2 regions of the Bradyrhizobium sp. BRP19 genome follow, and region 1 is predicted to be linked to the other one. Evidence: predicted binding sites of a transcription regulator. Region 1 holds the regulator's gene; the other holds the start of a gene.
The links. The regulator HrcA, encoded in region 1, represses chaperone genes, less so after heat shock. The targets are predictions, from matches to a motif close to GTTAGCACTCNCNNNNNGNGAGTGCTAAC.
Positions count from the first base shown of each region.

Region 2: I6F36_RS04645 (co-chaperone GroES) is a predicted target of HrcA. The motif match lies at 4,906-4,934, and genes of this name have one in related genera.

Region 1 covers NZ_JADYVZ010000006.1:151,840-166,740, forward strand. Annotated here, with positions in the region: gene I6F36_RS20645 (bifunctional helix-turn-helix domain-containing protein/methylated-DNA--[protein]-cysteine S-methyltransferase) at 1-585, shown strand, start outside; gene I6F36_RS20650 (2,3-bisphosphoglycerate-dependent phosphoglycerate mutase) at 737-1,360, opposite strand; gene dapB (4-hydroxy-tetrahydrodipicolinate reductase) at 1,387-2,202, opposite strand; gene I6F36_RS20660 (DUF1330 domain-containing protein) at 2,487-2,798, opposite strand; gene pyrF (orotidine-5'-phosphate decarboxylase) at 2,825-3,535, opposite strand; gene I6F36_RS20670 (NADPH-dependent FMN reductase) at 3,542-4,120, opposite strand; gene I6F36_RS20675 (class I SAM-dependent methyltransferase) at 4,176-4,775, opposite strand; gene dnaJ (molecular chaperone DnaJ) at 4,864-6,000, opposite strand; gene dnaK (molecular chaperone DnaK) at 6,273-8,174, opposite strand; gene I6F36_RS20690 (hypothetical protein) at 8,569-9,510, shown strand; gene pncA (bifunctional nicotinamidase/pyrazinamidase) at 9,741-10,463, shown strand; gene grpE (nucleotide exchange factor GrpE) at 10,616-11,233, opposite strand; gene hrcA (heat-inducible transcriptional repressor HrcA) at 11,328-12,416, opposite strand; gene rph (ribonuclease PH) at 12,585-13,298, shown strand; gene rdgB (RdgB/HAM1 family non-canonical purine NTP pyrophosphatase) at 13,310-13,945, shown strand; gene hemW (radical SAM family heme chaperone HemW) at 13,932-14,901, shown strand, end outside.
Region 2 covers NZ_JADYVZ010000001.1:946,553-961,453, forward strand. Annotated here, with positions in the region: gene I6F36_RS04625 (rhomboid family intramembrane serine protease) at 1-1,076, opposite strand, end outside; gene I6F36_RS04630 (cupin domain-containing protein) at 1,228-1,755, opposite strand; gene I6F36_RS04635 (tetratricopeptide repeat protein) at 2,047-4,176, shown strand; gene I6F36_RS04640 (usg protein) at 4,311-4,598, opposite strand; gene I6F36_RS04645 (co-chaperone GroES) at 4,977-5,291, shown strand; gene groL (chaperonin GroEL) at 5,340-6,980, shown strand; partial or broken gene I6F36_RS04655 (GIY-YIG nuclease family protein) at 7,218-7,505, opposite strand; gene lepB (signal peptidase I) at 7,575-8,318, opposite strand; gene I6F36_RS04665 (slipin family protein) at 8,479-9,642, opposite strand; tRNA gene I6F36_RS04670 (tRNA-His) at 9,981-10,046, opposite strand; tRNA gene I6F36_RS04675 (tRNA-Phe) at 10,051-10,120, opposite strand; gene I6F36_RS04680 (GIY-YIG nuclease family protein) at 10,326-10,613, opposite strand; gene I6F36_RS04685 (LysR family transcriptional regulator) at 10,754-11,593, opposite strand; gene I6F36_RS04690 (cysteine hydrolase family protein) at 11,720-12,313, shown strand; gene I6F36_RS04695 (glutathione binding-like protein) at 12,327-12,956, shown strand; gene I6F36_RS04700 (DUF2778 domain-containing protein) at 12,964-14,043, opposite strand; gene I6F36_RS04705 (FecR domain-containing protein) at 14,706-14,901, shown strand, end outside.

The sequences.
Region 1 (14,901 bases):
GGCCGGCTGCACGACCTCTTCGTCACCCATGAAGCGATGTCGCCGGGCGAATGGAAGAACGGCGGTGCCGGCCTCACCCTGCGCTACGGCTTCCATTCCTCGCCGTTCGGCACCGCGATCGTGATCGCCACCGATCGCGGCCTGTCGGGCCTCGCCTTCGCCGATCACGGCGAGGAGAAGATCGCGCTCGCCGACATGACGCGGCGCTGGCCGAACGCCACCTATGTGGAAGATCACGAAGGCACCGCGCCGCTCGCCGCGCGCATCTTCGATCCAAAATTGTGGCGGCCGGATCAGCCGCTGCGCGTGGTGCTGATCGGCACCGATTTCGAAGTGCGGGTGTGGGAGACGCTCTTGAAGATTCCGATGGGCCGCGCAGTGTCCTATTCCGACATCGCCTGCAACATCAGGAATCCCAAGGCTTCACGCGCCGTCGGTGCCGCCGTCGGCAAGAACCCGGTCTCCTTCGTCGTGCCCTGCCACCGCGCACTCGGCAAGAGCGGCACGCTCACCGGCTATCATTGGGGCATCACCCGCAAGCAGGCGATGCTGGGCTGGGAGGCCGGGCAGCTTGGGCTGCAGTAGGCAAGATGCAGTAGGATTTCGTAGGGTGGGTTAGCGCAGCGTAACCCACCTCTCTGGTTTCCGCAGAACAGAAGTGGTGGGTTACGCCAGCGACTGCGCTTTGCGCAGTCGCCGTCTAACCCACCCTACGGCACCGCGCTTGCGGCAAAGTCTACCCCGCCAGATCCAGCTTCGAGGCCACGGTCGAATCCGCGTTGAGGCGGTAGATGATCGGCACGCCGGTGGCGAGCTCGCGCTTCAGAATGCCTTCGGGCGAGAGCTTCTCCAGCACCATGATCAGCGCGCGCAGCGAGTTGCCGTGGGCGGCAACCAGCGTGCGCTTGCCGTTGAGCACACCGGGCAGGATCTCCTGCACGTAGTACGGCAACGCGCGCGCGAGCGTGTCCTTCAGGCTTTCGCCGCCGGGCGGCGGCACGTCGTAGGAGCGGCGCCAGATCAGCACCTGCTCCTCGCCCCATTTCTTGCGGGCGTCGTCCTTGTTGAGACCGGAGAGATCGCCGTAGTCGCGCTCGTTGAGCGCGAGGTCCTTCGAAGTCGGCAGACCCTCCTGGCCGAGCTCAGCGAGGATGAGATCGAGCGTGTGCTGCGCGCGCGTCAGCACCGAGGTGTAGGCGACGTCGAACACCAGGCCCTGTGCCTTCAGCTTGCGGCCGGCTTCTTTGGCTTCCTTCACGCCGAGCTCGGTGAGGTCAGGGTCCTTCCAGCCCGTGAACAGGTTCTTCAGATTCCATTCGCTCTGGCCGTGGCGCACGAGCACGAGAAGGCGTTCGCTCATTGACTGCTTTCCGTTGCTTGATTGGATCAGATATCGTCGAGGCCGAGCACGTCGGCCATGGTGTAGTGCCCCGGCTTCTTGCCGTGCGCCCACAGCGCCGCCTTGAGCGCACCATGGGCGAACAGCATGCGGTCCTCGGCCTGATGCGACAGCGTCAGGCGCTCGAACGGGCCGAGGAAGGTCACGCTGTGATCGCCGGCCACGGTGCCGCCGCGCAAGGAGGCGAAGCCGATATTGCCCGGCCGACGGGCGCCGGTGATGCCGTCCCGGCCGCGTTCGGAATGGTCATCGAGAGTAACCCCGCGGCCGCTCGCTGCGGCCTGCCCCAGCATCAGCGCGGTGCCCGAGGGTGCATCGACTTTCATGCGGTGATGGGTCTCGACGATCTCGATATCAAAACTCTGGTCGAGCGCCTTGGCAACGCGCTTGACCACGGCGGCGAGCAGATTGACGCCGAGACTCATATTGCCCGACTGCACCACCACGGCGCGATTGGTGACGCTCTTGATCACGGCATTGTCCGAGCCGGACAGGCCGGTCGTGCCGATGACGTGCACGAGGCCGCGTTCGGCGGCGATCGCGACATTGGCGATGGTCGCCGCAGGCACTGTGAAATCGAGGATGCCGTCGGCCTCCTTGCACATCGCCCAGAGATCGGCGGAGAGCTTGATGCCGTTGGCGGGCAGGCCGGCGAGCACGCCGGCATCCTTGCCGAGCAGCTGGGAGCCCGGCGCCTCCAGCGCGCCGGCCAGCACGGCGCCCTCGCTTTCAGCAATCGCCCGCACCAGCGCCCGGCCCATCCGGCCGCCGGCTCCCGCAACAATCAAGCGCATGTCGGACATGGTGCGATCCTCTTCGAGGCCGTTGTAGCGGGGGGAGGCAGTTCCGGCAACCGAGGGGAATCGGGGGGCGCAGGCGCTCTTACCCTCCCCTGGAGGGGTCCGGGACGAGCGTAGCTCGCCCGTGGGTCGGCACGCGATCGAGCAAAGCGAGATTGCGTGGTGGGGTGACGGTCTCTCCGCGACGAACAGTGCCCGGTGGAGAGATCACCCCGCCCCGCTCGCGCTGCGCGCGATCGACCCTTCCCCTCCAGGCCCCTCCAGGGAGGGTAAGACGGGATCGAGCCTCAGCCGTCCTGCGGCTGCGGGCCGTCGTAGCCTTCGATGACAATGAGGTCGGCGATCGAGTGCGGCTGGCGCACCTTGATGTTGGCCTGGTATTCCGGCGAGTTGTAGCAGGCGAGCGCGGTCTCGTAGTCAGGGAATTCGATCACGACGTTGCGGTTGCGGCTGGCGCCTTCGACGGCGGTGAACTTGCCGGCGCGGACGACGAAGCGGCCGCCCCATTTCTTGAAGATCGGGCCGTTGGCGATGGCGTAGGGCTTATAGCCCTCGTCATTGCTGACGTCGACACGCCCGATCCAGTAGCCTTTTGCCATTGTTCTTCTCCCTGTTGTTTAGTGGGTTAGCCGAGCGCTTGCGCGATCTCGGCGTGGATGGTGTCCGCGACCGCCTTGGGATCGGCGGCTTCCACAACCGGGCGCCCGACGACCAGATAATCCGCGCCGGCGGCGATCGCACGGCTAGGCGTCATGATGCGCTTCTGGTCGCCGCTGGCGGCGCCCGCCGGACGAATGCCGGGGGTGACTAGGCTCATCTGGTGGCCGACGATCTTGCGCAGGCTACCCACCTCCTCCGGCGAGGACACGAGGCCATCGACACCGAGCACCTGCGCCTGCTGCGCACGCGCCTCGACCAGCTCCGACACGCTGAGCCGATAACCGGCTGCATGCAAATCGTCGTCGTCGTAGGACGTCAGCACCGTCACGGCGAGGATCTTCAGGCTGGCGCTGCCGCGGCCTTCGACGGCGCCTTTCATGGTCTGCGGATAGGCGTGCACGGTGACGAAGGTCGCGCCCAGCTTGGCGACGCTCTCCACGCCGCGCGTCACGGTGTTGCCGATGTCGTGCATCTTGAGATCGGCGAACACCTTCTTGCCCGCATCAGCGAGCTTGCCGATCAGCGGCAGGCCGCCGGCATAAGCGAGTTGATAGCCGATCTTGTAGAACGTGACGCTGTCGCCGAGCTTCGCGATCATCGCCTCCGCGGCATCAACGCTCGGCAGATCGAGCGCAACGATCAGGCGGTCCTTCGGGGCGATCTCGGCTGGCGTCATGTCACCTCACATCATGCGTTGGGAAACGTCGATCAATTGCGCCACCAGCTGCTTCAGCGCGGCGATATCGCCCTCGTTCTTCAGCCTGTCCCTATCGTCATAGGCCTGGTCGGCAAAGGCGAGCGTGAGCTGGCTGGCAATCACGTTGGCGTGGCAGGCGGAGAGGATCAGCCGCAGCGCCTGCAGCGCGCGAGCAGCACCTAACCGGCTCTGCGACGCGCCGGCAAGCGCGAAGACCCGGTTGCGGAACACCTCTCCGCGCGCCTCGTGCAGCTCGTGCACGCGGCTGACCCAGTCGATCGCGTTCTTCAGCAGCGGCGGCACCGAGGCGTTGTATTCGGGCGAGACGATGAGGACGCCGTGATGCGCGCCGATCATGCGCTTCAGATTGATCGCGTGCTTGGGCACGCCGGATTTGGCCTGGAGATCGCCGTCATAGATCGGCAGCGGAAAATCGGCGAGCGAGATGCGGGTGACGTCGACGCCGACCTGGACGAATTCGTAAGCAGCCACCGCCGCCAGCTTCGCATTGTGCGAGCCGGTGCGCAGCGAGCCGGGAATGATCAGGATCTTGAGGGCTGGCATCCAATCTCATGCATTCGGCGAAACGAGCCCGCCGCGCAAAGAGGAGCCGGCGGATTTAATGCTTGCGATACACCCAGACGCGGGCCGGCGGAAGGTTCATCCAGATCCGTTCCGAGGCCTCTGTGGACACGCCGGATAGCGATTTCGGGATCGGCGGCACCACCGCATAGGTGAACTGGATGAAGGGCGCACCGGGCGCGAGCGCGGTGAAGGCATCGCGGATGAGCCGCAGCCGCGTCAGCATCGGTTTGGTGACGAGCGGCAGGCCGGACACGACCGCGCTGGCCGGCGCGCTCAAGACATTCCAGAGCGTGTCGCGCAGGCGGTAGGCATCGCCCTGCACCACCTTGGCTTGCGGGTAGCGGTCGCGCAGCAGCGCGCAGAAGCCGGGATTGTATTCGACGAGAACGAGACGTTTCTGGTCGACCCCGCGCTCGATCAGCGCGGACGTGATGGCGCCGGTGCCGGGTCCGAGCTCGACCACCGGTGCGTCGGAATCGGGATCGACATAATGAGCCATGGTCCGCGCCAGCAGCTTGCCGGACGGCATCACCGCGCCCATGTGCAAGGGCTTTTCGATCCACGACCTGAGAAAGCGCACCTCGTCATCGAGACGAGGCTTCTTCAACGCACGCGCGGACGATGGCAATGGCATGTCGGGACCGGACGGAACCGCAGGACCGCGGCGTGTCAGAAAATGGTCATAAAGACGTATAGGCCGGAGGCGATACGGTCAAGACGCGTCAGTTCGCCCGATTGCCGAAGAAATCCTTGACCTTGGCGAAGAAACCCTCGGCTTCCGGCTGGGTATTGCCGGAGGAGAGCTTTTCGAACTCGGCCAGCAATTCCTGCTGCTTCCTGGTGAGGTTCTGCGGGGTCTCGACCATGACCTGAACGTACATGTCGCCCATCTGGCGCGACCGCAGCACCGGCATGCCCTTTGATGCAATGCGGAATCGGCGGCCCGACTGGGTGCCGGCGGGCACCTTCACCTTGGTCTTGCCCTTGTCGATGGTCGGCACCTCGAATTCGCCGCCGAGCGCGGCGGTCACCATCGAGATCGGCACGCGGCAATGCAGATCCGCGCCGTCACGCTGGAAGAACTGGTGCTGGGCCAGCGACAGGAAGATGTAGAGATCGCCGGGCGGCCCGCCGCGCACGCCAGCCTCGCCCTCGCCGGCGAGCCTGATCCGTGTGCCGTCCTCGACACCTTGCGGAATGTTGACCGAGAGCGTCCGCTCGCGGGTCACCCGCCCTTGTCCCGAGCAGGATGGGCAGGCGTCCTCGATCATCTGACCGCGGCCCTGACAGCCCGGGCAGGTCCGCTCCAGCGTGAAGAAGCCCTGCGACTGCCGCACGCGGCCGGCGCCGCCGCAGGTCGAACAGGTCTTCGGCTTGGTGCCGGCCTTGGCACCGATGCCCGAGCAGGCCTCGCAGGTGACCGAGACAGGAATCTCGATCTGCGCGGTCTTGCCGCCAAAGGCTTCCTCGAGGGTGATTTCCATGTTGTAGCGCAGATCGGCGCCGCGCTCGCGGCCGCCGCGGCCGCGCTGCCCGGCCATGCCGAACAGGTCCTCGAAGATGTCGGAGAAAGAGGAGGCGAAGCCGGCACCGAAACCGGCGCCACCGCCGAAGCCGCCGCCCTGCTCGAACGCGGCGTGGCCGTAACGGTCATAGGCGGCGCGCTTGTCCTTGTCCTTCAGGACCTCGTAAGCCTCATTGATTTCCTTGAACTTGACTTCGCTGGTCTCATCCCCGGGATTGCGGTCGGGATGGAATTTCATCGCCAGCTTGCGGAACGACGATTTCAGCTTGCCTTCGTCGGCGTCGCGTTCGACTTCGAGGGTCTCGTAATAGCAGCGCTTGGTGGACGTGGACATGATGAGCTCGGTCTATCCAATCGCGATTCAAGTTGGCGCGGAACAACGCTGACATGCGGCGGTATGAGCGCCCTTCGACCTTGCGGCGGAGGGCAGCCTGGCAGCGCTGAGAATAACGGCTGGGAATTGATCGATCGTAACGGGGCCGACTTTGAAGGAGTCTTGAAAGGAGTCCTGGCCCGTCCGTCCCGACACGACGGCCTCCCCCGCAAGGGAGGAGGCCGGTAGCGTGTGTGGGGTCCAAGCCGTCCGCATCGTCACCCTCTCGGGGCTTAAGCGGACTTCTTGTTGTTCTTGTCGTCGTCGACCTCGGTGAATTCCGCGTCGACGACGTCGTCCTTGGCCGCATCCTTCTTGGCGTCGGCCTCGGCCTGCTGCTTGTACATGGCCTCGCCGAGCTTCATCGAAGCCTGCGCCAGCGTCTGGGTCTTGGCCTTGATCGCCTCGGCATCGTCGCCCTTCAGCGCTTCCTTGAGGTCGCTGACGGCATCCTCGATGGCGCGGCGCTCGGTCTCGGCAACCTTCGAGCCGTGCTCGGCCAAAGCCTTCTCGGTCGAATGCACCAGGCCATCCGCCTCGTTCTTGGCGGTGACGGCCTCGCGGCGCTTCTTGTCCGCCTCGGCATTGGCCTCGGCGTCCTTGACCATCTTCTCGATGTCGGCTTCCGACAGACCGCCGGAGGCCTGGATGCGGATCTGCTGCTCCTTGCCCGTGGCCTTGTCCTTGGCCGAGACGTTGACGATGCCGTTGGCGTCGATGTCGAAGGTCACCTCGATCTGCGGCATGCCGCGCGGCGCCGGCGGAATGCCCATCAGGTCGAACTGGCCAAGCATCTTGTTGTCGGCTGCCATTTCACGCTCGCCCTGGAAGACGCGGATGGTGACGGCATTCTGGTTGTCTTCAGCCGTCGAGAACACCTGGCTCTTCTTGGTCGGGATCGTGGTGTTGCGGTCGATGATGCGGGTGAACACGCCGCCCAGCGTCTCGATGCCCAGCGACAGCGGGGTGACGTCGAGCAGCAGCACGTCCTTGACGTCGCCCTGGAGCACGCCGGCCTGGATCGCAGCGCCGATCGCCACGACTTCGTCCGGGTTGACACCCTTGTGCGGCTCCTTGCCGAACAGCTGCTTCACGACTTCCTGGACCTTCGGCATGCGCGACATGCCGCCGACCAGCACGACCTCGCCGATCTCACCGGCGGTGACGCCGGCGTCCTTCAGCGCCTTGCGGCAGGGCTCGACGGTCTTCTGGATGAGGTCGTCGACCAGCGCCTCGAACTTGGCGCGGGTGAGCTTCATCGTCAGATGCTTCGGGCCGGTCTGGTCCGCGGTGATGAAGGGCAGGTTGATCTCGGTCTGCGTCGTCGAGGACAGCTCGATCTTGGCCTTTTCGGCAGCTTCCTTTAGGCGCTGCAGCGCGAGCTTGTCGTTGCGCAGGTTGATGCCCTGCTCCTTCTGGAACTCGTCGGCGAGATAACCGACGAGGCGCATGTCGAAGTCTTCACCGCCGAGGAAGGTATCGCCGTTGGTCGACTTCACCTCGAACACGCCGTCGCCGATTTCGAGAATGGAGATATCGAACGTACCGCCGCCGAGGTCATATACCGCGATGGTGCCGGCCTTGGTCTTGTCGAGGCCATAGGCGAGCGCGGCCGCGGTCGGCTCGTTGATGATGCGCAGCACTTCGAGCCCCGCGATCTTGCCGGCGTCCTTGGTCGCCTGGCGCTGAGCGTCGTTGAAGTAGGCGGGAACGGTGATGACGGCCTGCTCGACCTTCTGGCCGAGATGGGCTTCCGCGGTCTCCTTCATCTTCTGCAGGATGAAAGCCGAGACCTGCGAGGGCGAGTAGGTCTGGCCGTCGGCCTCGACCCAGGCGTCGCCGTTGGAAGCCTTCACGATCTTGTAGGGAACGAGCTTCTTGTCCTTCTCGACCATCGGGTCGTCGTAGCGGCGGCCGATGAGGCGCTTCACTGCGAAGAAGGTGCGCTCGGGATTGGTGACGGCCTGGCGCTTGGCCGGCTGGCCGACGAGGCGCTCACCGTCATCCGTGACGGCGACGATCGAAGGCGTCGTGCGCATGCCTTCGGAATTCTCGATGACTTTGGCGTTCTTGCCATCCATCACGGCGACGCACGAATTCGTGGTGCCGAGGTCGATCCCAATGACCTTTCCCATGGTCCTGATATCCTTCTTTTTGCGGCAGGTTGGCTGGGCCCAAGAGGCACCCGAACCGAAACCCCCTAAGATCAAACATCCGCGATATTGCGATGATTGAGGCTCATATAGGAGGGGGGGAGGGGCCCGCAAGGACCGAAGCTAGGTTTCTGCCGCTAAAACATCGGGTTTTGGAAGGTGATATCCGGGCTCAACCGCCCTTGCGGGTGAGGAATTATTAACAGGTCCGGGCGTCGGCAAGCCCCCGCACCCGCAAGCCCGCCCGCCCTGTTGCGGCGAGGCCAAACCGGCTAAAAGGCGGACCGACCGCACAGCCGGCGCAGCTGCTTCGCGCGACAAAGCGGCCCCGTGGCCGACCATCGAACGGCCTCAATGTGAACCAATCAGAGTGGCCATGAAGCTGATCCGCCCCCTCGCCGCGCTCGCCCTCCTCGCCGTAACAGCGCTTCCGGCCTTCGCCGCCGACGTCGTTTTCCCACCCGGCTTGCGTCTCGGCATGGTGCCGCTGATCGGCCTCAGCACGGCCAAGACCTTTCCGGGCTTCGAGAGCGAGGACGGCAACGTCAAGGTGCTGGTCACCGAGCTGCCGCCGGCCGCCTATGGCGAGGTCGTGAGCGCCTTCAATTCCAATCCCGGGGGGACCGGCGGCGTCAAGCAGGACAAGGTCGAGACCCCCGCTGGCCTTGCCTATTTCACCACCGAAAGCGGCAAGGCCGGCGATACCCCGGTGAAGCGGTATTCGATGATCGTGCCCGGCGCCGGCTTCTCCGGCTATGTCGCGGTACAGATCCCGGAGAATGCGACCAAGATCTACACGGACGAGGCGGTGCGACAGATGTTCGCGAGCGCCACCACCCGCAGGCAGGTCTCGGCCGAGGAGCAGATCGCGCTGCTGCCGTTCAAGATCACCGATCTCGCCGACTTCAAGGACATCAAGACCCTGGCACCGGGCTCGAGCATCATCCTGGCCGACGGCGATGAGAGCGTGGGCTACGAGGCGAGGCCGTTCATGATCCTCGGCCTGATCGGCGCCACCCCGCAAGCCGCCGACGACCGCGCCCGCTTCGCCCAGGAGGCGGCGCTCCAGATTCCCGGCGTGCGCGAGTCGCGCATCACCATGTCCGAGCCGATCCGCATCAACGGCCAGCAAGGCTTCGAGACCCGGATCGACGGCGTCAGCGGCAAGGACAAGGTCCCGGTGACGGTGGTGCAGTGGATCCGCTTCTCGAGCGGCGGCGCTTCATTGCGCATCATCGCCAGCGCCCCGCGCGACCAATGGCAAGTCGCCTTCACCCGCTTCCGTGCCGTGCGCGACGGGATTCAGCCGAAGGGGTAGGGCGAAGCCGGCGCTAATCGTGGTTGGTCGCAGTTTCACGAAGAACCTTCGCCCAACTTCTCCCTGTGGTTATGGATCCCGGGTTCGCGCTTTGCGCGCCCCGGGATGACGGCGCTATGGGCTTTGTCAGCCCACGCGCTGGACAGAACCGGCCGCATTTTCGGGCTTCTGTTCGTACACGAACGGAACTAGGCTTCCTCCCGTTGGATCATCCTGGAGGGGAGGTAGACATGCTGGTTCGGCGACAGGTCTTGGCAATGCTTGGAACGACGGCGCTGGCGACGCTCGCGCCAAGCGCGCTGTTCGCGGCCGCACCGATCAAGCCGGACGAAGCGTCCGCGCTGCTCGTGATCGACGTGCAGAACTGCTTCCTGCCCGGCGGGAGCCTCGCGGTGAAGGAAGGCGAGCAGGTGGTGCCGGTCATCAACAAGATCTCGAAGGCATTTGCGAATGTGGTGCTGACGCAGGACTGGCACACGCCGGGCCACGTTTCGTTTGCGTCGGTTCATTCCGGCAAGAAGCCGTTCGAAACGGTCGACCTGCCCTACGGCAAGCAGGTGCTGTGGCCGGACCATTGCGTGCAGGGCACCGAGGGCGCGGCGCTGTCGAAGGACCTGTCGATCCCGCACGCCGAGCTCATCATCCGCAAGGGATTTCACAAGAACGTCGACAGCTATTCGGCCTTCCTCGAGGCCGACGGCAAGACCTCGACCGGGCTCGCCGGCTACCTGAGGGGCCGCAAGATCAAGCGCGTCTTCGTCGCTGGTCTTGCGACAGACTTCTGCGTCGCCTGGACCGCGCTCGACGGGCGCAAGGCGGGCTTCGAGGTCTATGTGGTGGAAGACGCCTGCCGCGGCATCGACACGCAGGGCTCGCTCGCCAAGGCCTGGGCCGACATGGCCAAGGCGGGCGTGAAGCGGATTCAGTCTGCGGATATCGCGGTGAGCGCGTAGGCGGCGCGCTATCCTTCCGTCATTCCGGGGCGCGCTTCAGCGCGAGCTATGGTGCGCAATTTGCGCACCTGAGAATCCATTGTGCGGTTGTCTCTGCTGTTCAATGGATTCCGGGTTCTCGACTTCGTCGAGCCCCGGAATGACGCCAACACTCAGTTCGCCGCGCTGCTCGATTCGTTGTTGTTCGCCGCGGGCGCAGTCTTCGCGCCGCCCTTGGCGACGCCGACCAGCGCCGGGCGCAGCACGCGGTCACCGATGGTGTAGCCGGCCTGCATGATCTGCACCACGGTGCCCGACGGCACCGACGCGTCAGGCACTTCGTACATTGCCTGGTGGAAGTTCGGGTCGAACTTCTGGCCCTGAGGATCCAGCTTCTTCACGCCGTGTTTTTCCAGCGCGTTGAGCAGCGCGCGCTCCGTGAGCTCGACGCCCTCGATCAACGAGACCAGGCCGGGATCAGCCGCAGCACGCGCCTCCGCCGGAACGGCATCGAGTGCGCGCTGGAGATTGTCGGCGATGTCGAGCACGTCGCGCGCGAAGCCGGTGATGCCATAGAGGCGGGCGTCGGCAACTTCCTTGGCGGTGCGCTTGCGCAAATTCTCCATCTCGGCCAGCGTCCGCAGCATGCGGTCGCGCGCTTCAGCCGCTTCCTTTTGCAGGGTTTCGACCGAACCCGGCTCGGGATCGTCGGGCATGATGTAGGGTTTCGACACCACGGGCTCGCCGGTCGCTGCAGTCGTGTCTTGGGGTTGCCGGTCTTGCTCGGTCATCGGCTCTGATCTCGAACTCGTTTCAGGGATGTTGGCCCGGATATCGTGCTTAAGCCCGCGAAAATCAAGCGCCCGTGATCGGCAGAAAGGCCGGTCAGCCCCCCAACAGGCGGCTGACGATGCGGGCGGCGTAGTCCACGGTCGGGATCACGCGGGCATAATTCAGCCGCGTCGGGCCGATCACGCCGAGAACGCCGACGATGTGGCCGGCGGCATCCCGATAGGGCGAGATGATGGTGGAGGACCCCGACAGCGAGAACAGCTTGTTCTCACTGCCGATGAAGATGCGCACGCCTTCGGCGGTCTCGGCCCGGCCGAGCAGATCGATCACGCCGCGCTTGGTCTCGAGGTCGTCGAACAACAGGCGAACCCGCTCCAGATCCTCCAGCGCGTGCAGATCTTCGAGCAGATTGGCGTGGCCGCGGACGATGAGCTGACGGTCCTCGCTCTCGCCGCCGGACCAGCTGGCAATGCCGGCCGAGATCACTTTCTGTGTCAGCTGATCGAGCTCGGCACGGGCCTCGCCGAGTGCGGTCTCGAGCTCGAGCCGCGCTTCGGCCAAGGTCCGGCCGCGGATCCGCGCATTGAGGAAATTGCCGGCCTCTGTCAGCGCCGAAGAGGGAACTCCGGGCGGCAGCGTCAACACGCGGTTTTCAACCTGGCCGTCTTCGCCGACCAGGATCACCAGCGCTTTTTCCGGTTCCAGGCGGACGAATTCGATGTGCTTCAGCCGCGCATTGGATTTCGGCGTCAGCACGACGGCGGCGGCCCGGGTCAGGCCGGAGAGCCGCATCAAGGCCTGGTCCAGCGCCGCCTCGACCGATTGCGCCTCGCCGACGGACGAGAGCTGGCTCTGGATCGCCTGCCGCTCGGCCTCGTTGAGGTCGCCGACCTGCATCAGGGCATCGACGAAGAAGCGCAGGCCCAGTTCCGTCGGCAGCCGGCCGGCGGAGGTGTGCGGGGCATAGATCAGGCCGAGCTGTTCCAGATCGGCCATGACGTTGCGCACAGATGCTGGCGACAGCGGCATCGCAATCAGGCGGGAAATGTTGCGCGAGCCGACCGGCTCACCGGTCGCGAGATAGCTTTCGACAATTTGACGAAAGATGTCGCGGGAACGCTCGTTGAGCTGGGCAAGGCCTGCGCGCGGCGCGATCAGATGGATCGGATCGTGATGGGCCACAGACGGTAACTCCTCTCGGATCCTTATAATTTGTCCATCCGGGCCGCGTCTGACAAGCGTTGCGTTTGCAGGCCGACGGTCAGGGGGTGAATAAGCCCTTGCCGCCCACCCCCGCCCCACCTACAAGCACCGCGAACAGCCTATTCCCGTGAGTTTTGGAGATTTCCCATGCGGCCAAGCCGCCGTGCGCCCGACGAATTGCGCCCCGTGACGCTGGAGCGCGGCGTGGTCAAATATGCGGAAGGCTCGTGCCTCGTTAAATTCGGCGACACCCATGTGCTGGTCACCGCCACACTGGAGGATCGCCTGCCGCCGTGGCTGAAGGGGCAGGGCCGCGGCTGGGTCACCGCCGAATACGGCATGCTGCCGCGCGCGACCTCCGAACGCACCCGCCGCGAGGCCTCCGCCGGCAAGCAGAGCGGCCGCACCGTCGAGATCCAGCGCCTGATCGGCCGCTCGCTTCGCACCATCGTCGATCTCGAAGCTCTTGGCGAGCGCCAGATCACGGTCGATTGCGACGTGCTCCAGGCCGACGGCGGCACGCGCACGGCCTCGATCACTGGCGCCTGGGTCGCGCTTGCCGATTGCCTCAACTGGATGAAGGCGCGCAACATGGTGAAGGCCAACGTGATGCGCGACAACGTCGCCGCGATCTCCTGCGGCATCTACAACGGCACGCCGGTGCTCGATCTCGACTATGCCGAGGATTCGGAAGCCGAGACCGACGCCAATTTCGTCATGACCGGCGATGGCCGCATCATCGAGGTGCAGGGCACCGCGGAACGCGAGCCGTTCACGCAGGACGAGTTCCTGAAGCTGATCGCCCTGGCGCAGAAGGGCATTGCGCGCCTGGTGGACTTGCAGAAACTGGCCGTGGCGTAGTCAATAGGCCCATGCACCGCCGAATCACCGACAAGCTCGTCATCGCCACCCACAATCCCGGCAAGCTCGCCGAGATGAGGGAGCTGCTCGCGCCGTACGGGATCGAGGCGGTGTCGGCGGGCGAGCTCGGCCTAGACGAGCCCGAGGAAACCGGCAACGATTTCCGCAGCAACGCCGCGATCAAGGCGGTAGCCGCAGCGCAGGCGACCAAGCTGCCCTCCTTCGCCGACGATTCCGGCATCGTGGTCGATGCGCTCGATGGCGCGCCGGGAATCTACAGCGCGCGCTGGGCCGGCCCGACCAAGGATTTCAACGCGGCGATGGCGCAGATCGAGCGCCTGCTGCAGGAGCGCGGCGCCACCACGCCGGACAAGCGCAAGGCCCACTTCGTCTCCGCGCTTTGCGTGGCCTGGCCCGACGATCATCGCGAGGAGGTCGAGGCGCGCGTCGACGGCACGCTGATCTGGCCACCGCGCGGCACGGCCGGCTTCGGCTACGACCCGATGTTCCTGCCGGACGGGCACAGCCGCACCTTCGGCGAGATGACCAGCATCGAGAAGCACGGCCTGCCGCCGCTTGGCCTCGGCCTGTCGCACCGCGCCCGCGCTTTTCGGAAACTGGCGGAGATCTGCCTTGAGCCGCGCTAACAAGGATGCGTTTGGCGTCTATGTGCACTGGCCGTTCTGCCTGTCGAAGTGCCCCTATTGCGACTTCAACAGCCATGTCCGCCATGCCGCGATCGACGAGGCGAGGTTTGCGTCCGCCTTCGCGCGCGAGATCGCAACGACCGCCGAGCGCGCGCCCGGCCGCGAGGTCACCTCGATCTTCCTCGGCGGCGGCACGCCGTCACTGATGCAGCCCGCCACCGTCGGCGCGGTGTTAGACGCGATCGGCAAGCACTGGACCGTCGCAGGCGACGTCGAGGTAACGCTGGAAGCCAACCCGACCAGCGTCGAAGCCACGCGCTTTGCCGGTTATCGCATCGCCGGCGTCAACCGCGTCTCGCTCGGCGTGCAGGCGCTCGACGACGCCTCGCTCAAAGCGCTCGGCCGCATGCACAGCGCGCGCGAAGCGCTCGATGCCGTCGCCATCGCGCGCCGCGCGTTCGACCGCTATTCGTTCGACCTGATCTACGCCCGCCCCGACCAGACGCCGGCGATGTGGGCGGGCGAGCTGCGGCACGCCATCGATGAAGCGGCCGAGCACCTGTCGCTCTATCAATTGACGATCGAGGAAGGCACGCCCTTCTTCGGCCTGCACCAGGCCGGCAAGCTGAAGACGCCGGACGAAGCGGTCGCCCGCGCGCTCTACGACGTCACGCAGGAGACCTGCGACAAGCTCGGGCTACCCGCTTACGAGATCTCCAATCACGCGCGGCGCGGCGCCGAGTGCCGGCACAATCTGGTGTACTGGCGCGGCGAGGAATATGCCGGCATCGGCCCCGGCGCACATGGCCGTCTCGACATCGACGGGATCAGGCACGCCACCGCCACCGAAAAGCGTCCCGAGGCCTGGCTGATGCGGGTCGAGACCAACGGCGACGGCGTCGTCAGCGACGAGCTCCTCAACAGCGAGGAGCGCGCCGACGAATTCCTGCTGATGG
Region 2 (14,901 bases), on a different contig from region 1:
AAGCCCTGCGCCCCGGAGCGCACCGGCCCACCCGCCACGTCCGAAGCTGCGAGCGACATGGCGGTTTGCGCTTCCCTCTCGGCGGCATTGATATCCGCTTGTTCCAGGAAGAAGACAGCACGGTAGACGTGAGCCCGCGCGTCTTTCGGGTAGCGGCTAACGAGATCGAGCGACCGGCTGGCCATCTCGTCGCCCTTCATCGGCACTTCCGAGGCGCGGATATAGTGCGCGGCATCGGCCATGTAGGCCGAATAATGCGCGGCGGCGAAGCCGGCGCAGATGAGAGATCCGATGGATCCTGCCAGCAAGGTCATGCTCGCGCTCCGCGGCAGGCTGTCATAGGACCAGAAGGCGAGCCACGGCGTGACGGCGAGCGCGGCGCCGGCCACCGCACCGCCTGCGTGGGCGTAATAGTTGACGTTGCCGGAAGCGCCAAAGGCCATTGGCAGCAGTGCGGGAACACCGAAGAACAGCGACGTCTTCAGCCTCGATATGGTCTGATCGGCGTCCGCTTCGGGATCGAAGCTCGCCACGAACAGCGCGGCGATCAGCCCGGTGACGGCGCCGGACGCACCGACGCCGACCGTGCCGGGGCCGTTGCCCAGCAGCGAGCCGGCCTCTCCGGCCAGTGCACTGGCAACGAAGATCAGCGCAAACCAGCCGCGGCCGATCAGCGACTCCAGCCTGACGCCGACGATGAACAGCGCAACGCAATTGCTCACGAGGTGCCACCCGCTGCCATGCAGAAGCGGCGCAAGGCCGATTCGCCACCACTCCCCCCGTCCGACGACGAGATCGTAGCCGGACGCGCCCTGAGCGATCAGCGAGCGCACATCAATGTCGCCGTCCCGCGCGATGTCGATGGCGAGACTACGCTGCAGAACGAAGATCAGGACCAGACCGAAGATCAGGCCTATGGTGAGGAAGGGGATGTCGGCCAGAAGCTTGTTGTCGGCAAAAAGCGTCTCCTCGCTGGAAGAGGGCTTCTCTATGGCGATCGGCGCGGCGGCGGCTTGAAACGATGCTCTTGGAGCTGGCGCTACGGTGCCGCGTCGGCCAAAAGTGTTGGTCGCCATGAAAGCATTTCCCGCGTTGACACAGCCTTGAGCTGACGCGAGAGGTATTTTCGACTGGTTAGCACCAGGCTTGCGGGGCGGCCGAAATCATCCCGATTGCTGACCGCCCGGTTTCTCGGATCGACCGCATTTTAGCGATCGAGAGTTGCGCTTACGCCTTCAGCTCCACCGTCTTGAACTCAGCGGGGAGGATCACCTCCAGCAGCTCCACGTCGTCCGAATAGTCCAGGATCATGTGCCTGATCTTCGGCGGCTGGGTCCAGGCGCTGCCTTGCTGCATCAAGGTCTCGCCCTGCCCGTCCATATAGGTCTTCACCCAGCCCTTGAGCACGTAGACCATCTGGAATTCGACGTCGTGATAGTGGAGCTTGGACACCTCGGCCGGGTTGCAGGGACCTTGCAGGCGGATCACATGCGCCTGCGCGAGGCCATGGGTCGCCTCGCCGATGCCGAGATCGCGATACTTCGCGTAGGCGCGCAGGCCGTCGGCCTTGAAGTCTTCCTCGCGGTGATGGCTGACGGCGATGCGCTGCTTCGGACGTGCGGGCTTTTTCGCAGCGGCAGTGCGCGCCTTCGCCTTCACGGCCTTGCGTGCCGAGGATCGCGCCGCCGCCTTGGCGCCACTCCGCTTCTTCACCGCGGTCTTCAATGCGGGCCTCGATGCCTTTTGCTTGGCCATTGTCTGCCTCCCTGTTTCTGAGCCGCCGTCGCGCGGTATGGCTTGAAGGTCAGCTTATCCAGTCGTGGGCGAGGCAGCAATCGCAGAGCTGGTCGTGTTGAGTAGTGCCGCATCCGCGCTGTCACCCTCCCCCTCCAGGACCCTCCCCTGGAGGGTAAGAGGCTGAGGCCAATCACGCGATCACCGTATCGGATCGTAGCTTGCCCCAAGCTGGCGCGTCGGGCTGGGGGCGTCTCGTCTTCGTTCTCGCGCTGAACTAGTCTCGCCCGGGACATCCGGGGGAATTGATTCATGGGCAGCAATGTCGGTCAGCGTGCATTTCAAAATGCCCGGCTTCAGAAGCGGCAAAAGGTCGACGTGCTGCCCTTGCTCGGGCAAGCGCTCGAGTTGCACAAGAAGGGACGCTTGCCCGGGGCCAAGGCTGCCTATCGCCAGCTCCTGCAGATCGCGCCCAATCAATTCATCGCGCTGCATATGCTCGGCGCGTTGGAGTCCGATGCTGGGAATTATCAGCAGGCCGAGAGCCTGCTGAGCCGGGCGGTTGTCGTCGATCCGCGATCGGCCGAAGCCCATATGAGCCTGGGCGTCGCGCTGAACGGGCTGAAACGTCACAATGATGCCCGCGAGAGCTATCGCAAGGCGCTCGCCTTGCGGCCCAACTACGCCCTCGCTCTCTCCAATCTCGGGAACGCGAGCGCGGCCCTGGATCGCTACCAGGAAGCGCTCGACAGCTACGATCGGGCGCTCGCCGTCGACGCAAACCTCGCCGAAGCCCACAACGGCCGCGGCTCCACGCTCTGCCGTCTGCGCAACTACGACAAGGCTCTTGCAAGCCTGAACCGCGCGCTCGCGATCAAGCCCGACTATGCGGCGGCGCTGGCGAACCGCGCCGTGGCACTCCGGGAGCTGCAGCGATTCGACGAGGCCATGGCGGATTGCAACCGGGCAATCGCCCTCGCCCCTGACGACGTGAACGGATGGCTTTGGCGCGCCAATGTCTTGCTCCAGACCCGGCAGATGGCCGAGGCACTATCCGATTGCGAAAAGGCGCTCGCGATCGCGCCCGATTCCGATCAGGCTCACCTGGTGCTGGGCCTTTGTCTTGCCGCACTCGGCCGGGTCGACGAAGCCCTCGCCAGTTTCGACAGAGCCCTCGACATCCGGCCCGATCTCGAGAGCGCGATCTCCAGCAAGATCTTCGCGCTCGATTTCGTGCCGGACGCCAGCGTCGAGCAGCATCAGCAGGCGCGACGCGTATGGTGGGAGCGGATCGGCGCGAAAATCGCTTCAGAAGCGGCCGCCCCCCATGACAACAGCCGCGATCCGGATCGTCGCCTGGTGCTCGGCTACGTCTCGTCGGACTTCAACGCGCATTCGGCTGCGCTCATCTTCAAGCCTGTCCTGCAACACCACGACCGCGCCCGGTTCGAAATCGTTTGCTATTCGTGCTCGGCGAAAGTCGATGCGACGACACGCGAATTTCAAGGCATCGCCGATCGCTGGCGCGACGCCTCGCAATGGAGCGACGATCGCCTCGCCGCCCAGATTCGCGACGATCGCATCGATATCCTGATCGATCTGTCCGGCCATACAAAAGGAAACCGCCTCGGCATATTTTCGCGCAAGCCGGCACCGATCCAGGCGCACGGCTGGGGCCATGGCACCGGCACCGGGTTGCCGACGATCGACTATCTGTTCTCGGATCCGGTCGGGATTCCGCACGAGGTTCGGCATCTGTTTGCAGAGACGGTGGTCGACCTGCCGTGCTTCGTGACGCTGGCGCCGCTGCCGGCCGGGATTACGCGGGCCGGAACGCCGGCGCTCTCGAACGGCTTCGTCACCTTCGGTGTCTTCAACCGCATCAGCAAGATCTCGGACGAGGCGGCGGCAGTCTGGTCCAGGATCCTCGAGCGGGTGCCGGGCTCGCGCCTCCTGATCAAGGATGTTGCGCTCGACGATCAACTCGTCCGCGACAAGCTGCTGGCGCGATTTGCGGCTTGCCGATTGCCGGCCGAACGCGTCGATCTGCTCGGGGCCACGTTGCGGGACGAGCATCTGGCATCGTTCAATCGCATCGATATTGCTCTCGATCCGTTCCCGCAGAACGGCGGCGTCAGCACATGGGAAGCCCTGCAGATGGGCGTGCCCGTGGTGGCGAAGCTCGGCAACAGCCTGCCCGGCCGCGCTGCCGGCGCCATCCTCACCGCACTTGGCCTGCCGGACTGGGTCGCCGATAGCGAGGGGGCCTATGTCGAGATCGCGGCCAGCCGCGCGGCCGAGACCGGCGAGCTCGACAAATTGCGCCGCGAACTGCCCGCAACGATCAACGCTGCGGCCGCGGGCAACCCCATCTCATATGCACGAGCGGTGGACGCGGCCTATCGCGCGATGTGGACGCGTTATTGCAGCGGCGGCGTCTGATTGCGTGATCTCGTAGGGTGGATTAGCCGAAGGCGTAATCCACCGTTTCTGTTTCGGCACGCGGAGAGAAACGAGGTGGATTACGCCAGCGGCAGCGCGTCGCGCCGCCGCAGGCTAATCCACCCTACGCGGCCTCAATGCAGGCGGAACACGCCGTCAACGGCGCGGAGCTCGGCCGGCTTGATCAGCTTGGAATGGGCCACCGTCACCGAATGGAGGGGACCGTCGAGCTTCTCCTGCCAGAACGCCAGGAAATCGGTGAGCGCGGGGAATTTCGGAAACATGTCGTAGTTCTGCCAGACATAGGTCTGGAGCAGCGAGGGATGATCCGGCATTCGATAGAGAATTTGTGCCGTCGTCAGCCCGTAGCCCAGCATCTGTTTCCGGAATTCCTCGGAAACGCCCCCAACGCGCAGTCCCATGCCAAACCTCCTTTGCAGGAGCGCATTCGGCGAGTGGCTTGGTCCGTGCCCCGGGGAGCCACCCGGAAACGATGCGCTCACATGAGAGAAATGTGACGCAAACTGACAACTCATCTCAAGCCCAAAAGTTTAACAAGCTGTTGAAATTCAATGCTTTAGCAGCAGAGACGACTCCGTGCTAATACGGTCACGGCTGCCGGGTTAACGATGGCGAGGAGTTTCTGGCAGTCCGCGCTTTCGGCTGCTATTTTTTCTGCTACAAACCCTTGCTCCCGCAAAATTCCTGTCCTATTTCAGGCTCGCTCGTGCTAGCACTCACGGGCAACGATTGCTAACAATCTCAAAACCTCAACCCGAGCAATTGCTTAGGAGGACTGCATGAAATTCCGTCCGCTTCACGACCGCGTCGTGGTCAAGCGCATCGACGCCGAAGAGAAGACCGCTGGCGGCATCATCATTCCCGACACTGCCAAGGAAAAGCCCTCCCAGGGCGAAGTCGTCGCCGTTGGCCCCGGTGGCCGCGACGAAGCTGGCAAGCTGATCCCGATCGACCTGAAGGTCGGCGACCGCGTGCTTTTCGGCAAGTGGTCCGGCACCGAGGTCAAGATCGACGGCCAGGACCTGCTGATCATGAAGGAGAGCGACGTGATGGGCGTTCTCGAAGTCAGCGAGTCCAAGAAGAAGGCGGCTTAAGAGCCCCTCTCCTCCCCTCCAGTCAAACTCACCTAAGGAAAACTCCAGATGGCAGCCAAAGAAGTCAAATTCTCGGTTGAAGCGCGCGACAAGATGCTGCGCGGCGTCGACGTTCTCGCCAATGCGGTGAAGGTCACGCTCGGTCCGAAGGGCCGCAACGTTGTGCTCGACAAGTCGTTCGGCGCTCCCCGCATCACCAAGGACGGCGTCACCGTCGCCAAGGAGATCGAGCTCGACGACAAGTTCGAGAACATGGGCGCGCAGATGGTGCGCGAAGTCGCCTCCAAGTCCGCTGACGCGGCCGGCGACGGCACCACCACCGCCACCGTGCTCGCCCAGGCGATCGTGAAGGAAGGCGCCAAGTCGGTCGCCGCCGGCATGAACCCGATGGACCTCAAGCGCGGCATCGACCTCGCGGTCGAAGCCGTCGTGGCCGACCTCGAGAAGAACTCGAAGAAGGTCACCTCGAACGACGAGATCGCCCAGGTCGGCACCATCTCGGCCAACGGCGATGCCGAAATCGGCAAGTTCCTCGCCGACGCCATGAAGAAGGTCGGCAACGAGGGCGTCATCACCGTCGAGGAAGCCAAGTCGCTCGAGACCGAGCTCGACGTGGTCGAGGGCATGCAGTTCGACCGCGGCTACATCTCGCCCTACTTCGTCACCAACGCCGACAAGATGCGCGTTGAGATGGACGATGCCTACATCCTCATCAACGAGAAGAAGCTCTCCTCGCTGAACGAGCTGCTGCCGCTGCTCGAGGCCGTGGTGCAGACCGGCAAGCCGCTGGTCATCGTCGCCGAGGACGTCGAAGGCGAAGCGCTTGCGACCCTCGTCGTGAACCGCCTGCGCGGCGGCCTCAAGGTCGCGGCCGTCAAGGCTCCGGGCTTCGGCGATCGCCGCAAGGCCATGCTGCAGGACATCGCGATCCTGACCGGCGGCCAGGCGATCTCGGAAGACCTCGGCATCAAGCTCGAGAACGTCACGCTCAACATGCTCGGTCGCGCCAAGAAGGTGATGATCGACAAGGAGAACACCACGATCGTCAACGGCGCCGGCAAGAAGGCCGACATCGAGGCGCGCGTGGCCCAGATCAAGGCGCAGATCGAGGAGACCACCTCGGACTACGACCGTGAGAAGCTCCAGGAGCGTCTTGCCAAGCTCGCGGGCGGCGTCGCGGTGATCCGCGTCGGCGGCGCGACCGAGGTCGAGGTCAAGGAGCGCAAGGATCGCGTTGATGACGCGATGCATGCGACCCGCGCGGCCGTGGAAGAAGGCATCGTTCCGGGCGGCGGCGTCGCCCTGCTCCGTGCCTCCGAGCAGCTCAAGGGTCTGCGCACCAAGAACGACGACCAGAAGACCGGCGTCGAGATCGTGCGCAAGGCGCTGTCGGCCCCCGCTCGCCAGATCGCGATCAACGCCGGTGAAGACGGCTCGGTAATCGTCGGCAAGATCCTGGAGAACAAGGCCTACAATTACGGCTTCGACTCCCAGACCGGCGAATATGCCGACCTCGTCAAGAAGGGCATCATCGACCCGACCAAGGTGGTCCGTACCGCGATCCAGAACGCAGCCTCGGTGGCCGCGCTCCTGATCACCACGGAAGCCATGGTCGCCGAGCTGCCCAAGAAGGGCGGCGCCGGCCCGGCGATGCCTCCGGGCGGCGGCATGGGCGGCATGGACTTCTGATCCAGCCATCTCAGGCAAACGACGAAATGCGAACCCCCGGCAGCGATGCCGGGGTTTTTGTTTTGGGGAGCACGTCATTCCGGGGCGCGCCCCTCTTGGGCGCGAGCCCGGAATCCATAACCACGAAACTCACGGGCGACGGGCATAGCGGGCCCACTCCATCTGGCTGTGATTATGGATTCCGGGCTCGCGCCCAAGGGGGCGCGCCCCGGAATGACAAGGAGTGCAGGATGAACCTTATTTGGTCAGCCCCGGATAGAGATCATCCCAATTTGGGTTCTGCTCCTCGATGAGACGCGTCTTCCAGTCGCGTCACCATTTCTTGAGCTCCTTCTCACGGGTAATGGCCGTCGCGGGATCGTCATAGATTTCGAACAGGACGAGCTTGTCGACGCCGTACTTGCTCGTGAAGCCGGGGACGGTTTTCGTTCTGTGCTGATACACGCGGCGGACAAGGTCGTCGGTCACGCCGATGTAAAGCGTGCCGTGTTTCCTACTCGCGAGGATGTAAACGTAGTGGGCCATTCCCGTCCGCCTGTGATTATGGATTCCGGGCTCGGCGCTGCGCGCCGCCCCGGAATGACGGAGCAAGCCTTACTCCACCTTCCCGAGCCGCTCGAAACGCGGCTCGCCGTCTTCGTCGAGCGACCAGAAGATCCGCGTCACCTTGCCGATGAGATTGTCCATCGGGACGAAGCCGAATGTCGACATGCGGCTGTCGGTGGAATTGTCGCGGTTGTCGCCGAGCACGAAGATGTGGCCCGGCGGCACCGTGAAGACGTCTGTGTTGTCGAGATAGCCGTTGTCGAGGCAGTCGTAGGTCACATAGGACGCGCCGCTCGGCAGCGTCTCGCGCCAGCGCTTGACGGCGGCGCGGTCGTCGACACCGCAGGCGTCGCCGGCAAATGTCGCCTCCAGGGCGACGCGGGTCACCGGGCGGCCGTTGAGGATGAGGCGGCCCTGCCGCATCTGGATGCGGTCTCCGGGCAGGCCGACGACGCGCTTGACGTAGTCGGCAGAACTGTCCTTCGCCGTCCGGAATACCACGATATCCCCGTATTCGGGATCGGCGGCGAGGAGGCGGCCCGAGATCCAGGACGACGCGAATGGGAGGGAATAGCGACCATACCCGTAAGCGTATTTCGCGGCGAAGACGTAGTCGCCGACCATCAGCGCCGGTGTCATCGAACCGGACGGAATGTTGAACGGCTGATACAGGACGAAGCGAAACAGGATCACCGGCGACCACAGCACCGGGATCATGAGGATCAGGACGACGATCGCCTTCCAGTCGCTGGATCGCGCCGCGGGGCGGATCGATTCCTGAAGAACGGTCATGTGCCTTCCCTGATCAAGACGTTGCGACCCCAAGATGACGCAACCTGCGAGCGCGCTCAATCCCCGACGAGCTCAAATTGGTCGCGCCTTGCGCCGATCGCGTTCATCGCAGACGGCGGCAACGCCAATGTGAAGGGCCGCCCGTGGGCGGCCCTTCGGTTCATGCGCTCTCGGGCGCCTTCAGACGCACGAGCCGGGTCAGGAGGGCATCGAGGCCCTGGCCTTCACCGGCATGGAGATCGATGCGGCCGACCTTCTCGACCAGCCGCTCCAGCGACTCCAGCTCCTTGAGCCGAAGCAGCAGGGGGTTCTCCTCCATCAGGCGGGCAGTGTTCAGGAGCGAACGCGTCGCCGCGGTCTCCTCCTGCCGGCGGATCAGGTTCGCCTTCGCGACTCGCTCCGCCTCCACCACCTTGTTCACCAGCTCCCGGATCTCGCCGGGCAGGATCACGTCCTTGACGCCGAGCTCGGTCACCTCCACGCCTGATACCGCGACGCGTGCACGCACATAGTCGCGCAGCTCCGCATCCAGCGCCGCCTTCGCAGACAGCACCTCGTCCAGCGTCCGGCCCGCCACCGCCTCGCGGATCGCGAACTGCACCAGGCGGTACAGCCACGCATCCACGTCGGGCACGGTCGCCACCGTGCGCTCGGGATCGACGATGCGGCGGAACGCCGTCAGCGTCACCCGCAGCGCGATGCGATCCTTGGTCAGCATCTCCTGCGCGGTGATCTCGACCGCCTGGGGCCGCAGGTCGAGGCGCTTCACCTCGATCTTGCGGCCGACGGTCCAGAAGGCGTGCCGGCCGGGCGCGAGCCGCTCCACGAGCCGGCCCTCGACATAGAGCAGGCCCGCTTCGTGGTTCTCGACCACAGTCTCGCTCATGACGGTCGAGCGGCTGCGCTCGATCATGGTGAGGTGCCGCGCGTCGACCCTGACGTCGCTGGACACATCGATGCGCTCGACATCGATGCGCGTTGCGACCTTCCAGTAGACGCGCACCTGCCAAGGCGTCATCAGATGCACGGGCCGGCCGTCGAGGCTGACGATGGCGATCTCGTCCGCCTTGGTCTCGACCGCCTCGAACAGCTCGGCGGCAAGATCAGGCCGCGCGGCCTTCAGCACCGCGTAGCGCTCCGCAGGAAATTCGCTGCGGACCACGTCGAGCACCTCGGCCTTCAGCTCGTGCAGGGGATCGAACAGGCGATGCTTGCCGGGCGCGAGCACGCGCACGAGCTGCCCGTTGCGCGTCAGCAACGCACGCTCGCCATCCTTCACCGTCACGTTCAGCATCAGCAAATGCCAGGTCTTGTTCAAAGTCATGGCACGCCTCCTTCAGTTGCCTCCGGCCGAGCGCGGCCGGATAGCGGGTTACACCTGCAAAGGACGTGAGGACGCGGACGACGCTTCCCGCGAAATCGGCGGGCCGGGGCTTGAGCTTGCATGACGACGGGCGCACGCGCGCGATCGCGCGAGACGTGTCGCGCGGCCGTGCGGAGCCACCCGGCATCAGCGCAAGCGGTATCTACCCGCGGCGCAAAGCCGGTCTCACAGTGTCTAGGTTCGGACGGAAAGCCTTGCGGCAAAACGGCCGGACCGCGACTGAAGCGCGCGTCCGGTCCTCGTCAGAGGTATCAGCGTTTCAGGCTGAAACGGAGCGCTGGAGCGGGATTCGAACCCGCGACAGGATGAGTCACAATCATCGGCTCTACCAAACTGAGCTATCCTTTGTGCAAGAGACCGGAATCGAACCGATGCCTTCGGGTGTTCAACCCGACGCTCTCCATGAGCTACGTCCTGCGTTTCTCCTTCATTCGGCGGAACACGAAACCGGCAAGACCCGGCCCGCGCCAGTCGGGATCTCAGCGAGCCCGAACCCATGGCCTAGCGAAGGACGGCGCTAATAGACCAGGCACGTTCGGGTTGCAAGGGGGGATGAGAAGATTTTTGGTTCGTCATTCCGGGGCGGCGCGGAGCGCCGAGCCCGGAATCCATAACCACAGGCTTTAGTTGGAGATTCCGTTGTAGAGATCATCCCAATTTGGATTCTGTTCGTCGATCAATCGTGTCTTCCAATCGCGCCGCCATTTCTTCAGTTCTTTTTCTCGAGCAATCGCGCTTGCAGGCTCATCGAAAACTTCGAACAGGACCAGCTTATCGACTCCGTATCGCTTGGTGAATCCCGGGACCATTTTGATCTTGTGCTCGTAGACGCGCCGAACGAGGTCGCTCGTTATGCCAATGTAGAGCGTGCCGTATTTTCTACTCGCCAGGATGTAGACGTAGTACGCCATTCCACCGGCCTGTGGCTATGGATTCCGGGCTCGGCGCTTCGCGCCGCCCCGGAATGACGGGCGGATGTTAGGATCAAGCGGAGAACAGATCAACCAAAAGCTGTAGTCGCAGTATTGCGATCGTTGCTCTGCGAAGAGCATCACTCGCGCGCACTGTCCTGGAAGCACGCCCTCACCCACGCGATCGTCACGCGTGTCGCGGGATCGCGCTTGAGGTGATTCTGCACGAGCAGCCAGACGTCGCGGCGCTTCGGCAGCAGGGTGGCGCGCAGGCTGCGGTCGGCGAGCAGGGGTGCGCAGCTGTGCTCGGGCAGCACGCCGATGGCCTGATGCGACTGGATCATGGTGCGGATGATGCGGATATTGTCGGTGACGCAGCGCACGTTCGTCAGCCGCTTCGCACGCAAGAACTGCGCTTCCGGGATCGCGTCGAGCTCGTCCGGATAGACGCACGCAACGGGCTCGCCGCCGCCGCGGTCCGCCGGCTCGAAGAAGTACAGCCTGACGTCGCCGAGCTTGGAGATGGTGAAATCGCCCTTCTCCGGCTTGCGCAGGCGGATGGCGAGATCGGCCTGCCAGCGCGAGAACTTGACGTTGCCGCTCGCGGTGAGGAATTGCAGCGTCAGTCCCGGATGATCGCGCAGGAAGCTGCTCGCATGCGGCGCCAGCAGCTCTTCGGCGACCGCATTGGTCGAGGCGATGCGCAGCCGCCCGACCGGGCCGGCCTGGCCCTCCTTGATGCGGTCGATCGCCGCCGCATGCGCGGCCATCGCACCGACATGCGCGAGCACCGCCTCGCACTGGCGCGTCGGCCGCCGCACGCCGTCCACCGCATCGAACAGCTTCACGCCGAGATCGCGCTGGATGCGCGCAAGCCTGCGGCCGACGGTGGTCTCGTCGATGCGCAGCCGCGCGCTGGCGCCGGCATAGGTGCCCTCGTCCCTGACCGCGGCGATGATGCGCAGATCGTCCCAGTTCATCGGGCGAGCTTAGCAGGCGGCGCCGCTGCCTGCAAATTTGCAGCCATCAGCTGCAATAGTCCTGCATAATAGCAGGCTGCTGCTGCGCTAGTGTCGACGCATCCGAATTCACGAAGGCCTGACGGCATGACCACTCCAAAGACGCTGCTCGAACTCGCCGGCGCCGATCTCGATCCGCCCAAGCTCAACGAGACATGCCTCGTTCTGATCGACATCCAGAACGAATATTGCGCCGGCCCACTCGCCCTTCCCGATGCGCAAGCGGCGATCGCCGCGGCTGCGCGCCTGCTCGCGCGCGCACGGGAGAGCGGAGCTGCGATCTTCCACGTCGCGCACAAGGGTCGCGCCGGCGGCCTGTTCGACCGCGAGGCGGCGCGCGGCGCGATCGTCGAACGCCTGACGCCGCTCGCGACCGAGCCCGTGATCGAGAAGGCACTGCCGAATGCCTTCGCCGGCACCGACCTGCAGGCCCGCCTGGCCGCGACCGGACGCAAGAACATCGTGCTCGCGGGGTTCATGACGCATATGTGCGTGTCTTCGACCGCGCGCGCCGCGCTCGATCTCGGCCTGCGCACGACGATCGCGGCGGATGCCTGCGCCACGCGCGATCTTCCCGATGGGCGCGGCGGCGCCCTGCCGGCGAGAATGATTCACGAGGTCGCTCTGGCCGAATTGTCGGACCGCTTCGCGATCATCGCGCAGAGCGACGTGCTGACCTGAGGAGACCTTCCCGATGCTGCAGCTCTATTTCTTTCCGATGGCCTGCTCGCTCTCGAGCCGCATCGCGCTGCTGGAGGCCGGAATCGAGGCGCAGTATCACCTCGCCCATATCTGGACCAAGCGGCTCGTGGACGACGGCGGCGATTTCCTCCGCGTGTCACCGAAGGGCGCGGTGCCGGTCCTGGTGCTGGAGAACGGCGAGCGGCTGACGGAAAGCGCAGCGGTGCTGCAATACATCGCCGATGTGAAGCCGGAGGCACGCCTTGCGCCGCGGCCCGGCGACATCGATCGTTATCGCCTGCAGGAATGGCTGAGCTTCGTCGGCGCCGAGATCCACAAGGCGTTCCTGTTTCCAACCTTCTGGTACAAGGACGACGGCTCGCTGGCCAAGCCGCGCGCGAGGATCATGCAGACATTGTCGGTGCCGGCAGCGCATCTGGCGGGCCGCGAATTCCTCGTCGGCGACGCCTTCACCGTGGCCGATGCCCATCTCACCTGGACCTTGCTTCTGCTCCGTCCGGCAGGGATCGACATCGCGCAATGGCCACCGCTCGCGGCGTATCTCGAACGCATGCAGGCCCGCCCCGCGGTCCGGCGCGCGATCGCGACCGAGATGGCGCTGCGCAAGACCGTTGCGGCCTGAGCTCGCCTCACTCCACCCGCGCCAGCACCGCGAGCTTGCGGATGCCCTTGTTGCGGTAGGCGTCGAGGAACGCGTAGTAATCCTTGAACGACACGCAGCCGTTGGAATCGCCGCCCGGCCCGAGCATGAAGGTGTGGGCGAGCAGGCCGTCACGGCCGTAGATCGCGCTCTCGCCGCCGATCGGGGTGAGGCGCAGCGCCGGCACGCCGTGGAACAGCGCCTCGCGCGGCTTCAGCGTATAGATGTGCGGCGGCGTCACGCCGCGCATGCGCAGGCGGCGGGAGTCCGGATCGTCGCGGTTGGCGCCAAGGCCGGAATGCGCCTCGAGCCTGGTGCCGTCGGGCAGATACACCATCTTGGCCGTGATGTCGTAGACCGCGGTGTCCCGCTCATAAGGCGGAGCGCCGCCGAACATCGGGTTCTGCTCCTTCGGGGCGATGGACGCAGTGATGCTGGCATCGGCCGAGGCGTAAGCGAGCAGCCCGCTGGACGCTTCGCGCTTGCCCCACAGCTTTTCCACCATCGCCTGGCGCGGAGCGGTGATCGACATCACCGCGGCCTTGGCGCGATCGGCAAAGGATTTTTGCTTGGCTTCGGGCGCCGGCACGATCTCGGCCGGGTCGGCCGAGGCGAGTTGCAGCTGGGCAGCCGGCGCGCGCTTGGTCTTGTCCGCGGCGTTGTCGGCGCCCTTGGCTGCCGGCTTCAGCGCCTCCGCGACCTTCGCGATCACGCCCTGCTTTGGGGCGTCTTTGGCCACCGCAACGACCTGCGCCGGGGGTGCGGCGCTTGTGGCATTCGATGGCACGCCCTGCGTTGCGGCCGCCGCAAAGCGCTCGTTGAACATCTCGCGCGAGATTGGAGCTGCGACCTGGAGGCGGTCGGGCAGCAGCGCGAAGGTTTCCTTGATGGCCTCGCCGGCCTCGCGCAGCGCCACCCTGGGCGCGCGCTTGATCACCGGCTCGTCGTAGCCGCTGCTGCCGACGGTCGGATAGACACTCGCGCCGAAGATGTTGCTGTGGATGGTCCAGCCGGCGCCCACCACGGCGCAGCCGATCGCCGCGGCGCCAAGCCAATTGATCGTGATCATTTTCCGGGAAGATTTCCGCGAATTGGTCTTCGAGAAATTCTTGGACTTCCGTGCCGCGTTACTCTGCGCAGCGATACTCGTACTCATTCGCCTTGCGTCCAGGACGGTGTCACTCAGTCCCCCTTCGAAGTGCCGCTGGTCACGATCCGGGAACAGCATCTCGCAGAGGGTCGGAGCGTCATTAAGGCGACTTTTAGTTAAATGCGGATTAAGTTCGGGCGGATCTGCGGCGACTCGTTAACGCTGTCCCGTTTTGAGAAAAACGCCCGCAGAACTACGGACTTAGTCGGGTCTGTTAACTATAATTCTCGGCCGGTTCAGCACGCTCTGCGGACGTTTGCGCCCACATCCATGACGCACTTGAGAACGTCATTTTCGTGGCCCTCCACTGCCCCCGAACGTAACGCGCCAGCGTTGCGCGAGGCTGGTGGACGACGCGTCGGATTGGCCTCGTCGGCCGCGCGGGAATGTTGCATGCTTATGTCGCGCCGGGCGACCTCACGCGGCACGGCGCCGTGATTGAAAGTTGATCGCCACGGTTCTGGACATCGCGGGTGCGAGAAAATAGCTCCCACTTCGGCACTTTTCAGCAGCCTCCGCTCGTGATACGGTACCGTATCATCCTGCCCTGAGCTGTGCCGAGCACGCAAACGGAGGCTGGCATGAGAGGGATCGCGCGCGCGGGGTTTTTCGCCCTGGCGGGGTCGTTTCTGTTGATCGGATCTGCGACTGCGCAGCCTGCGGCGAATGCGGGCTGCACGGCATCGCCGTCGGCTGCCGGGACGCAGACCTGGCGCTGCGACAACGGCATTACCATCGTTGCGGAAAACGGCGCCAGATTTGAACTTAAGGACGCCA